DNA from 2 places in the Stenotrophomonas sp. FW305-3-2-15-E-LB1 genome. Region 1 is predicted to be linked to the other one. Evidence: riboswitches for the same ligand, from Rfam matches in the RefSeq annotation. Region 1 holds a riboswitch; the other holds the start of a gene.
The links. A riboswitch is a leader RNA that binds a small molecule or an ion and turns the genes downstream of it on or off. The one in region 1 is predicted to bind thiamine pyrophosphate.
Positions count from the first base shown of each region.

Region 2: it holds a riboswitch for thiamine pyrophosphate, as region 1 does, so the genes downstream of both, AC3WL7_RS06820 (TonB-dependent receptor) here and thiC (phosphomethylpyrimidine synthase ThiC) in region 1, are expected to answer to the same signal.

Region 1 covers NZ_JBYSZR010000013.1:50,706-55,858, forward strand. Annotated here, with positions in the region: gene thiC (phosphomethylpyrimidine synthase ThiC) at 92-1,888, opposite strand; TPP riboswitch at 1,972-2,073, opposite strand; gene AC3WL7_RS11525 (BCCT family transporter) at 2,212-3,789, shown strand; gene ggt (gamma-glutamyltransferase) at 4,292-5,153, opposite strand, start outside.
Region 2 covers NZ_JBYSZR010000006.1:138,663-143,815, reverse strand. Annotated here, with positions in the region: gene pnuC (nicotinamide riboside transporter PnuC) at 84-647, opposite strand; gene AC3WL7_RS06820 (TonB-dependent receptor) at 656-2,845, opposite strand; TPP riboswitch at 2,916-3,010, opposite strand; gene AC3WL7_RS06815 (phosphotransferase enzyme family protein) at 3,064-4,191, opposite strand; gene AC3WL7_RS06810 (glycine zipper 2TM domain-containing protein) at 4,332-4,703, opposite strand; gene AC3WL7_RS06805 (response regulator) at 4,893-5,153, opposite strand, start outside.

The DNA.
Region 1 (5,153 bases):
ATAGCCGGTGCGGCGTGGATGCGTGGTGGTAGCGCCGGGCCATGCCCGGCGGTTTCCACAAGCCGCTGCGCTCGCCGGGCATGGCCTGGCGCTACCGCTGCCAACCGGCCTCGGCGTAGTCGCGCACATCCTGGGTGATCTTCATCGAGCAGAAGTTCGGGCCACACATCGAACAGAAATGCGCCTGCTTGTGTGCATCCTTCGGCAACGTTTCGTCGTGGAAGGCCTTGGCCTTCTCCGGATCCAGGCCGAGGTGGAACTGGTCGTCCCAGCGGAACTCGAAGCGTGCCTTGCTCAGTGCGTTGTCGCGCACCTGCGCACCGGGATGGCCCTTGGCAAGGTCTGCCGCATGCGCCGCGATGCGATAGGCCATGATGCCGTCGCGCACGTCCTGCCGGTTGGGCAATCCCAGGTGTTCCTTCGGCGTCACGTAGCAGAGCATCGCCGTGCCGAACCAGCCGATCATCGCCGCACCGATGGCGCTGGTGATGTGGTCGTAGCCCGGCGCGATGTCGGTGGTCAGCGGCCCCAGCGTGTAGAACGGCGCTTCACCGCATTCGCGCAGCTGCTTGTCCATGTTTTCCTTGATCAGCTGCATCGGCACGTGGCCAGGGCCTTCGATCATGGTCTGCACATCGTGCTTCCAGGCGATCTTCGTCAGTTCGCCCAGCGTTTCCAGCTCGCCGAACTGCGCTGCGTCGTTGGCATCGGCAATGCAGCCAGGGCGCAGTCCATCACCCAGCGAGAAGGTCACGTCATAGGCCTTCATGATTTCGCAGATCTCTTCGAAATGCGTGTAGAGGAAGTTTTCCCTGCGGTGCGCCAGGCACCACTTGGCCATGATCGAGCCGCCGCGGCTGACGATGCCGGTCACCCGGCTGGCGGTGAGCGGCACATAGCGCAGCAGCACGCCGGCGTGGATGGTGAAGTAATCCACGCCCTGCTCGGCCTGTTCGATCAGCGTGTCGCGGAAGATCTCCCACGTCAGCGCTTCGGCGCGGCCGTCGACCTTCTCCAGCGCCTGGTAGATCGGCACGGTACCGATCGCCACCGGCGAGTTGCGGATGATCCACTCGCGCGTTTCGTGGATGTGCTTGCCGGTGGACAGGTCCATCACGGTGTCGCCGCCCCAGCGGATGGCCCACACCAGCTTCTCCACCTCTTCGGCGATGCCCGAGGACACCGCGCTGTTGCCGATGTTGGCGTTGATCTTGGTGAGGAAGTTGCGGCCGATGATCATCGGCTCGCTTTCCGGATGGTTGATGTTGTTGGGCAGCACCGCGCGCCCGCGGGCGATTTCATCGCGTACGAATTCGGGGGTGATGATGTTCTGGATGGCAGCGCCGAACGATTGCCCCGGATGCTGCTGCAGCAGCGCTGCATCACGGATCGCTTCCAGACGCTGGTTTTCGCGGATGGCGACGAATTCCATTTCCGGCGTGATGATGCCGCGCCGCGCGTAATGCATCTGGGTGACGTTGGCACCAGCACGCGCACGCCGTGGCAGGCTGCGCGCCGGGAAACGCACGGGGTCGAGCTTTGCATCCTGCTCGCGGCCACGGCCGAACGCAGAGCTCAAGCCATCAAGCTGCTCGGTATCGCCACGCTCCTCCACCCAGCCACGGCGCAACGTCGGCAGCCCTGCAGAGAGATCGATCTGCACCTCTGGATCGGTGTACGGGCCGGACGTGTCGTAGACGGTGACCGCTGCGTTCTCGCCGCCGCCAAACAACGCGGGCGTGCGCGCCAGCACGATCTCGCGCATGGGCACGCGCAGGTCCGGGCGTGAGCCGGGCACGTGGATCTTGCGCGAACCGGCAATCGGCTCGGTCACCGAGGCGGAGAGTTGCTGGGCCTGTTGCTGCAGGGCGGAAAGCTGTGCGTTCATCGGGCATCGTCCAGAAAGGTCAGGGACGAAGCGGCGGCGCACTGCGCACCGCGCCCGGACGGTCCTTGGGCGGACTCCGGGCACGGCTGCACTGCAAAGCTTCCCTACGCCGGTATGAGCCGGATCAGGTTCCAAGGGACTATCTCAACCGCGACCACCAGGCCGCGGTACCCCCGCTTCTTGCCGCGCATTAGAACACAGAGCGACCGTCGTTAACGGAACGATGACATTCCGTTCAGTAACGTGATGCGGTGCCGCATGCGCGGCACTCGCTGCAAGCTCTGGCTCGCTCCCCTCAATCCCTTGATCGGAGAAGCTCCTTCATGGTGTTTCGCGTTTCCATTGCACTGGTCCTGCTGCTGGTGCTGCTCGCCGGCGTGGCTCCCGGCCCCTTCAACAGCGTCGTGCAGAGCATCCTCGGCGAACTCATCCGCGGCATCGGCTGGCTGTACCTGCTGGTGGTGTTCCTCGCGCTGGTGTTCCTGATGTACCTGGCGTTCGGCCGCTTCGGCAACCTGCGCATCGGCGGCGAAGATGCCGAACCCGAATTCTCGCGCGCCAGCTGGATGTCGATGCTGTTCGCCGCCGGCATGGGCATCGGCCTGGTGTTCTGGGGCGCGGCCGAACCCATCTCGCACTTCAGCAAGCCACCGGAAGGGCTGGCGCCTGAAAGCATGGAAGCGGCGCGCGCTTCGATGCGCTACGCGTTCTTCCACTGGGGCCTGCACCCGTGGGCGATCTACGCGCTGATCGGCCTGGCGATGGCCTGGTTCCAGTTCAACCGCAATGGCCGCGGCCTGGTCAGTGACATGCTGCAGCCGATCATCGGCCGCCACCACCGCGGCTGGATCGGCAAGGTGGTGAACATCGCCGCCGTCGTCGCCACCGCGATCGGCGTCGCCACCACGCTGGGCTTCGGCACCATCCAGATCGGCGCCGGCGTGGAGCGCATCTTCGGCCTACATGCCGGCGTGCCCCTGCAGCTGACCATCATCGCGGTAGCGTTCGTGCTGTACATGGCCTCCACGCTGAGTGGCGTGGACAAGGGCATCAAGTGGCTGTCCAACTTCAACCTGGCGCTGGCGGCGTTGCTGCTGGCGCTGGTGCTGGTGCTCGGCCCGACCGGTGCGATCTTCAACACGTTCACCACCACGCTGGGGTCCTACCTCAACCAACTGGTGACGATGAGCCTGCGCATGTCGCCGTTCTCGTCCAGCACGTGGGTGGCCGACTGGACGATCTTCTACTGGGCGTGGTGGATTTCCTGGGCACCGTTCGTGGGTTCGTTCATCGCCCGCATCTCGCGCGGGCGCAGCGTGCGCGAGTTCGTGGTGGGCGTGGTGCTGGCACCGACGCTGCTGGGCTTCTTCTGGTTCTCGGTGTTCGGCGGCACGGCCATCTGGTCGCAGATCTTCGGCCATGCCGATCTGGTGCAGGCGCTGGGCAATGGCTACGAGACCGTGCTGTTCACCCTGTTCGACAGCATGCCGCTGCCGTTGCTGCTGTCGTGCATCGCGCTGGTGCTGCTGATGATCTTCTTCGTGACCTCGGCCGATTCGGCGGTGCTGGTACTGGCCAGCATGTCGACCGACGAAGCGGGCGATCCGCCGCTGAAGCGCAAGCTGGCCTGGGGCGTGGGCATCGCGCTGATTGCAGGGGCACTGCTGCTGGCCGGCGGCCTGGATGCGCTGCAGGGGATGATCACGATCGCGGCGTTGCCGTTCGCGCTGCTGATGGTGCTGGTGATGGTGTCGCTGTACCGGGTACTGGACCAGGAATACACACTTGAGCGACGCAGGGTGCAGCGCCAGCGGCACATGATCGATGCCTGGATTGCGCGCGAGATGGCGGCGCAGGAAGAGACGCAGGCGGAGGCGGCGCGGGCGCAGGATTCGGATTGATTGTGTTTTTGCAGGGCTTGCAGCCCTGCACCTGCTCAATGCAACGGCAACGGCCGAAGCAAAAGCGGCTCTGGGTTTCTGCTGGTTGGGCGGGGCGGTGTGGGTGGGCAGGACACGCCGTAAACCCGTCCCTGGAGGCTCGATGGCGCCATCCATGGCGCCAACGGTCCTGCCCACCCACACCGCCCCACCCCCGACAGTTTCCCGGTGACGGTTGGTTCTCCACGCCATGCGTGGATGAGGTGTATCGGAAAACAAGAAGGGGTCGGATTGCTTTTGCCTTTGCTCTTCTTTTTTCTTTTCCTGCGGTGGCGGCCACGGAAACTGTCAGGGGCCGGGCGGGTGGGTTGGGCGGGGGTGTCAGCCGCATGGATGCGGCTGCCAAGCCTCCAGGGACGGATTCACGGCGTCCCCCGACCAGCCCACCCGCCCGGCCCAATCACATGACCAAGCTTCAACGAACCACCACCGCAGAGGGGGCTCAGCCCGTTGGCCGGAAACCTCAGTACCCCGCCGCCTGCCCATCCTTGCGGCTCTCCGAAGCACCGTAGTACACCCCGCTCTCCGGATCACGCATGATCGCCTGGTAGCCGCCATACGGGCCGTCGGCAAACACGATGCGATGCCCCTTGCGCATCAGCGCGCGCACCGTCTCGTACGGGAAGCCGGTTTCCAGGTTCACTTCGCCACCGTCACTCATCGCCGTCGCCTGCCCGGTCGGTTCGGTCGAGCCCTCGTGCTGGATGCGTGGCGCATCGCCGGCTTCCTGCAGGTTCATGCCGAAGTCCACCAGGTTCATCACGATCTGCGCGTGGCCCTGCGGCTGCATCGCGCCACCCATCACGCCGAAGCTGGCGTAGGGCTTGCCGTCCTTGGTGATGAAGCCCGGGATGATGGTCTGGAACGGGCGCTTGCCCGGTGCGTAGCCATTGGGGTGGTTCTTCTGCAGCACGAACATCTCGCCGCGGTCCTGCAGGATGAAGCCCAGCCCCGGCGGTGCCATGCCACTGCCCATGCCGCGGTAGTTGGACTGGATCAGCGACACCATCATGCCGTCGGCGTCGGCCACGGTCATGTAGATCGTGTCACCCTCCTCCAGCTGCTTGGGCGTGCCCGGCTGCACTTCCTTCAGCGCCTTGTCCATCGAGATCAGCGCGCGGCGCTGCGCGGCATATTCCTTGGAAATCAGCTTCTGCACCGGTGCCGGCTGGAAGGCCATGTCGGCGTAGAAGCGCGCGCGGTCGGCGAAGGCCAGCTTCTTGGCTTCGACGAACAGGTGCACGTGCTCGGGCGAGCCGAACGGAATCTTCGAGAAATCGTAGCCTTCCAGTACGTTGAGGATCTGCAGCGCGGCGATGCCCTGG
Region 2 (5,153 bases), on a different contig from region 1:
CCCGTAGATCCACGCCATGCGTGGATGGCCGTCCGGTAGATGCCAACCTTGGTTGGCAGAAGCACGCCAACCAAGGTTGGCGGCTACCGAAGCTCCTGCTCGCGCGCCGCAGCGCTCCACGCGCGCAGGCCGAACGCGGCCAGGCCCAGGAAGAACACGTACAGCGCCGCGGTCACGTGCAGCGACTTGAACAGGTACGCGCCCACATAGACCACGTCCACCGCGATCCACACCCACCAGCACGCCACATGGCGGCGCGCCTGCCACCACTGGCCGACCAGGCTGAGCGCGGTCAGCATCGCATCCAGCCACGGCAGCGCCGCATCGGTGAAGGTGTGCATGGCGGTGCCCAGGGCGATGCCACCGCACAGGCCGAGGGCCAGGTCGCGCAGCGCCTTGCCGCGCGCCAGCGGCACGATGCGGATGCTGCCCTCGTCGGCGGCATGCTGGCGCCAGTTGATCCAGCCATAGACCAGGAAGCCGCCGAAGGCGACCTGCAGCAGCGTGTCCGAGTACAGCTTGGCCTCGGCGAACACCAGGCCGTACAGCGCCACCGACAGCAGGCCCACCGGCCACGCCACCAGCCGCCGCCGGGCCATCAGCCAGACGCCGAGCACGCTGCACAGCGCTGCGGTCCACTCGAGCAGGACGCCGCTCACAGCGCGAACGTCACCGACAGGCGGGCCTGCCGCGGTGCGCCGGGGAACAGGTAGTAATCACCACCGCTGCTGCCGGTATCGCGCCAGTAGAAGCGGTTGAAGACGTTGTCCACCGACAGGTTCCAGGTCACCGCACGTTCGTGCAGGCGATGCTGGAAGCGCAGGCCGGCATCGAACACCGAGTAGTCCGGCGCGCGCACGCCGCCATCGGCACGGGCCACGTTGGAGGAGGCATAGCGCCAGCCGCCGGTCACGTCCAGGCCCTGCACGAAGGGCAGCGCATAGGCCAGGTGCACGCTGGCGCGCACCTTGGGCACGTTCACCAACTGGTGGCCTTCATAGGCCGGCGTGCCGGCGTCGCGCGCACGCGCCTGCAGCACGCTGGCACTGGCCACGATCTGCAGGGCATCGGTCAGCTGGCCGTTCGCGGTCAGCTCCAGGCCGGTGTGGGTCTGCGTGCCCTGCTGCACGAAGGTGTAACCGGCCTCGCTGTCGTCCGGCTGGGCGAACTGGTACGGCTGGGCGATGCGGAACAGTGCCGCGCCCACGGTCAGTGTGTCGGCCGGGACGTACTTCACGCCCACTTCCAGCTGCCGCGACTGCACCGACGGCAGGAATTCATCGGCATTGGAGGTCCAGAACGGGGCCTCCTGGCCCAGCGAGATGCCGCGCACGTAGCTGCCGTAGACGTTGAGCTGGTCATTGGCCTTCCACACCAGCGCGGTCTGCGGCAGGAAGCGCGACAGGCGGCTCTGCCGCTGCGGGGCACCGCGCTTGTCATAGGCACGCTCGTCCAGGCGCACGAAGCGGCCACCGGCCAGCCACTGCCAGTCATCGCCGAGGCTGATGCGGTCCAGCGCGAACACGGACGTCTGGCGGCTGTCGAGGCGGCGCGCGGAGGGGCCCGGCTGCAGCGGCGAGGGCGCGTACACCGGCACCTGTGCGTCGTGGATGTTGGCGCTGCCCACGTACTCGTTGACGCTGGGGCGGCGGTCGACGGTGCGGCGGAAATGGTCGGCGCCGATGGTCAGTTCGTGGCTGATGCTGCCGGTGTCGAAGCGGCCGCGCAGTTCGGCGCGCGCCTGCTGGTTGCGGCGGGTGTCGTCCGGGCTGCGGTAGTCGTAGATGTCGTAGTCGCCATTGGGCGCGAAGTAGTTGCCCGGCGTGCTGCCATCGGCGCACTGCGCGGTGTAGTAGCAGCCATAGGCGAAGGCCACGTTGTCATCAATGACCGAGCGGCTGTAGCCCACCGACACGCGCGACTGCCAGCGCTCGTTGAAATCGTAGGTGTGCAGTGCGGTGATGTTGGTGCTGGCGATGTCCACCGGCCGCTGCCATGGCTGGTAGCCCAGCAGGTGCTTGCGGTCGACGCCGCGCGGCAGTTCGCTGGCGCCCAGCAGCTGGTAGCCGGACACCGAGCGCTGCGTGCTGGTCTGGTAGTTGGCATCCACTTCCAGCTTGCCACGTTCGCCGATCAGCCAGTCCGCCGCCAGCGAGTAGAAATTGCGGTTGCCATCGGCATGTTCGACGTAGGAATTGCTGGCATCCCAGGCGGCATTGAGGCGCACGCCAAACCGCGGCGTGATCCAGTGGCCGATATCGGCGGCGACATAGCGCGAGCCTTCCGAATCGGTGCCCAGGGTGACGGTGCGCACTTCGGCCGGGCGCTTGCCCACGTAGTTGATGATGCCGCCCGGGGCCATCACGCCGGCGGCCAGGCCGGCTTCGCCCTTGAGGATCTGCACTTCCTGCACGTTCTCCAGCGCCAGGCGCTGTTCGCCGGCGATGGCCAGGCCGTTGAAGCGGTAGCCGGTCGCGGCATCCAGTGCGAAGCCGCGGATGGCGATGTTCTGGTAGTAGCCGACCGGCGCGTAGGCATCGCCCAGCGACGCATCGTTGCTGGCCAGCTCGGACAGCGAGCGCACCTGGCGGCGGTCGAGGTAGTCGCGGTCCAGCACGTTCACCGAGGCCGGCGTGTCCTGCCAGCTGCCGCCACCGAAGGCATTGGCGCGCGAGGTATCGCCGGCGGGTTTGCCGGCCTGCACGCGCACGGCGGCCAGTTCGGTCGGCGTGCGTTCGGCGCCGGGGCCGGCCACGTCGGGCGACGCCTCGGCTGCGCTGGCGTGCAGCGGCAGGGCGGCGCAGAGGGCAAGGGCGAGCAGGGTGGGGCGCAGGCAGCGGTTCATTCGGTTCGTCTTCTGACAGCAAGGGAGACGAAGCGACGGCGCACGGACGCACCTGCCCGGACGGGGGGTGCGACTGCTGCTCAAAGCTCCCTACGCCGGTGCAAACCGGATCAGGTTCCAAGGGACTCTCTCAGCCTGGCAATCCAGGCACCCCCGCTTCAGGTGACCATTTCACTACAAATGCCGGCGATTTGCGAGCCAAGGGGCCCCGATGCCCCTCACGCCGCCGCGCGCAGTGCCCGCAGCAGCCCTTGCCCTGCCTCGCTGTGGAACCATGCCGGATGCCCCAGCATGAACGGCTGCCATGCCACGTCGGCATTGGCGGTGGAGCCGGTGATGCCTTCGAAATACTCCACTTCGGACAGTGCGAAGTCGAAATGGACCATTGGCAGCAGGTCGGCCAGCAGCTGCACGCGCGCGGCCGACAGCGGCAGCACCTCGCGGTAGCCCTGCAGCAGGGCCAGGGCGATGTCGATGCGCACGGCGTCGGCACCACGCTCCAGTTCCAGCCAGGCCACCGCATTGCGCTCGATGGCCGTAGCCAGGTCGAACAGGGCGCTGGTGGGCGAGGCCAGGCCGAAATCCAGCACGGTGGCCACCGCGCCGTCGGCATCCCACAGCAGGTTGGAGACGTGCCAGTCGTTGTGGGCCCACAGCCGTGGCTCATCATGCAGGCGCGCCGCCAGGCCCGCATGCCAGGGCAGCACGTCGGCGCGCAGCTGCGCCTGCCAGGGAATGCGCGCCAGGTAGCGGGCCAGCCCAGGCCGGTTTGGCAGGTCGGCCTGCAGCGCGGCAATGGGGTCGTCGGCGCGGATCAGGTCATCGCGCGCCACCAGGATGTGGGTGCTGCGCTGGGGCGCCGCGTAGCTGGCCGACGCCTGGTGCAGGCGCGCCAGCATGCGCCCGGCCTGCCGCGCCTGCGCGCTGTCGGTCAGCAGCGACCACGACACCGCGTCGCGGTACAGGTCCGCGCCGGCACCGGCCGCATGCAGTTCATAGGTCCACGGCCCGTGTTCGACCGCCGTCGCGCCGTCAGCGGCGGCCAGGACCTGCACCACCGGCACGCCGTGTGCGGCCAGGTGGGCGATGAAGTGGTGTTCTTCCTGCAGGCAGGCGGCGCTGCGCACGCTATGGTGGTGGCGCTTGATGAACACCCGGCCCATCGCGCCTTCGATGATCGCCGCTGCCGACAGCGGGCGCGGGCTGTGCCAGTGCAGCGTGCTGTCCGCTGCCAGCGCCGGGTATCGGGTGCGCAGCCACGCGACTTCGTCGGCGCTGATTGCCGGCCAGTCGGCAGCGACCTCGTCGTTGTTGAGGCCCTGCACGCGATGGGGGGAAGAAGTCATGCCGCAGCCGCTGCCCGGAAAGGAATCACCAAGGCTGCGCATTCAACGCCATGGGCGCGGCGGACGCAACCGGCGGGGGGGAACGAAAACGGGCAGGTCAGCGACCTGCCCGTTGCCTGGATCACCAGGGAATGCTGCGCTTACCAGCCGCGATGACGGCCACGGTCGTGGTAATGGCGGCGGTCATGGCCACGGTCGTGGTAACCGCGGCTGTAACCACGGTTGTAGCCACGGTCGTAACGACGGTTGTCATAGCGACGGTCGTAGCGGCGGTCGTGGTGGTCCTTGGTGGTCAGGTTGCCGATCGCACCACCGGCCACGGCGCCGCCGACAGTCGCGGTCGGGTCGCCGTTGGAGATCAGATGGCCGGCCACGCCGCCTACCACCGCACCGACCACGGTGCGCTTGTCCTTCCTCGACATCGCGCTGGCATCGCTGACCACGGCCACGCCGGCCAGCAGGGCAAGCGCCATCGCCAGGCCACGGAAGCTGATTGCGGACGTACTGATCATGTTCGGTTCTCCTGTCTGGGCATGCCACGGTGGGCAGGGAGGGCGGGGGCGCCCCGGCTGCCGTGATGTCCACGCTGGGCTTCCAACATTGTCGGAACATTGCGCGTGTACACCGTGCGGCGTGCGCATTCATCTAGCGTCAAACGGCATGAAGCCTGCCTGAAAGTTCAATCGCCAGAGGGGAAGGATTCAGATTTTGCCGTCACGCAGGTAGTCGAACAGCTCGGCGTCGCCCTTCAGCCCCAGCTTGAGCATCGCATCGCCCTTCTGCCGGCTGATGGTGCTGACGCTCTTGTGCAGCTGCACGGAAATTTCCTTCACCGTCATCCCGGTGCCCAGCAGGCGCAGCACTTCCACTTCACGTGGCGACAGCGGCTTGCCATCGCCCTCGCGCATGCGCCAGCTGCCCGCTTCCTCCACCCGCTCGCGCAGGCTGCGGCTGATGTAGGG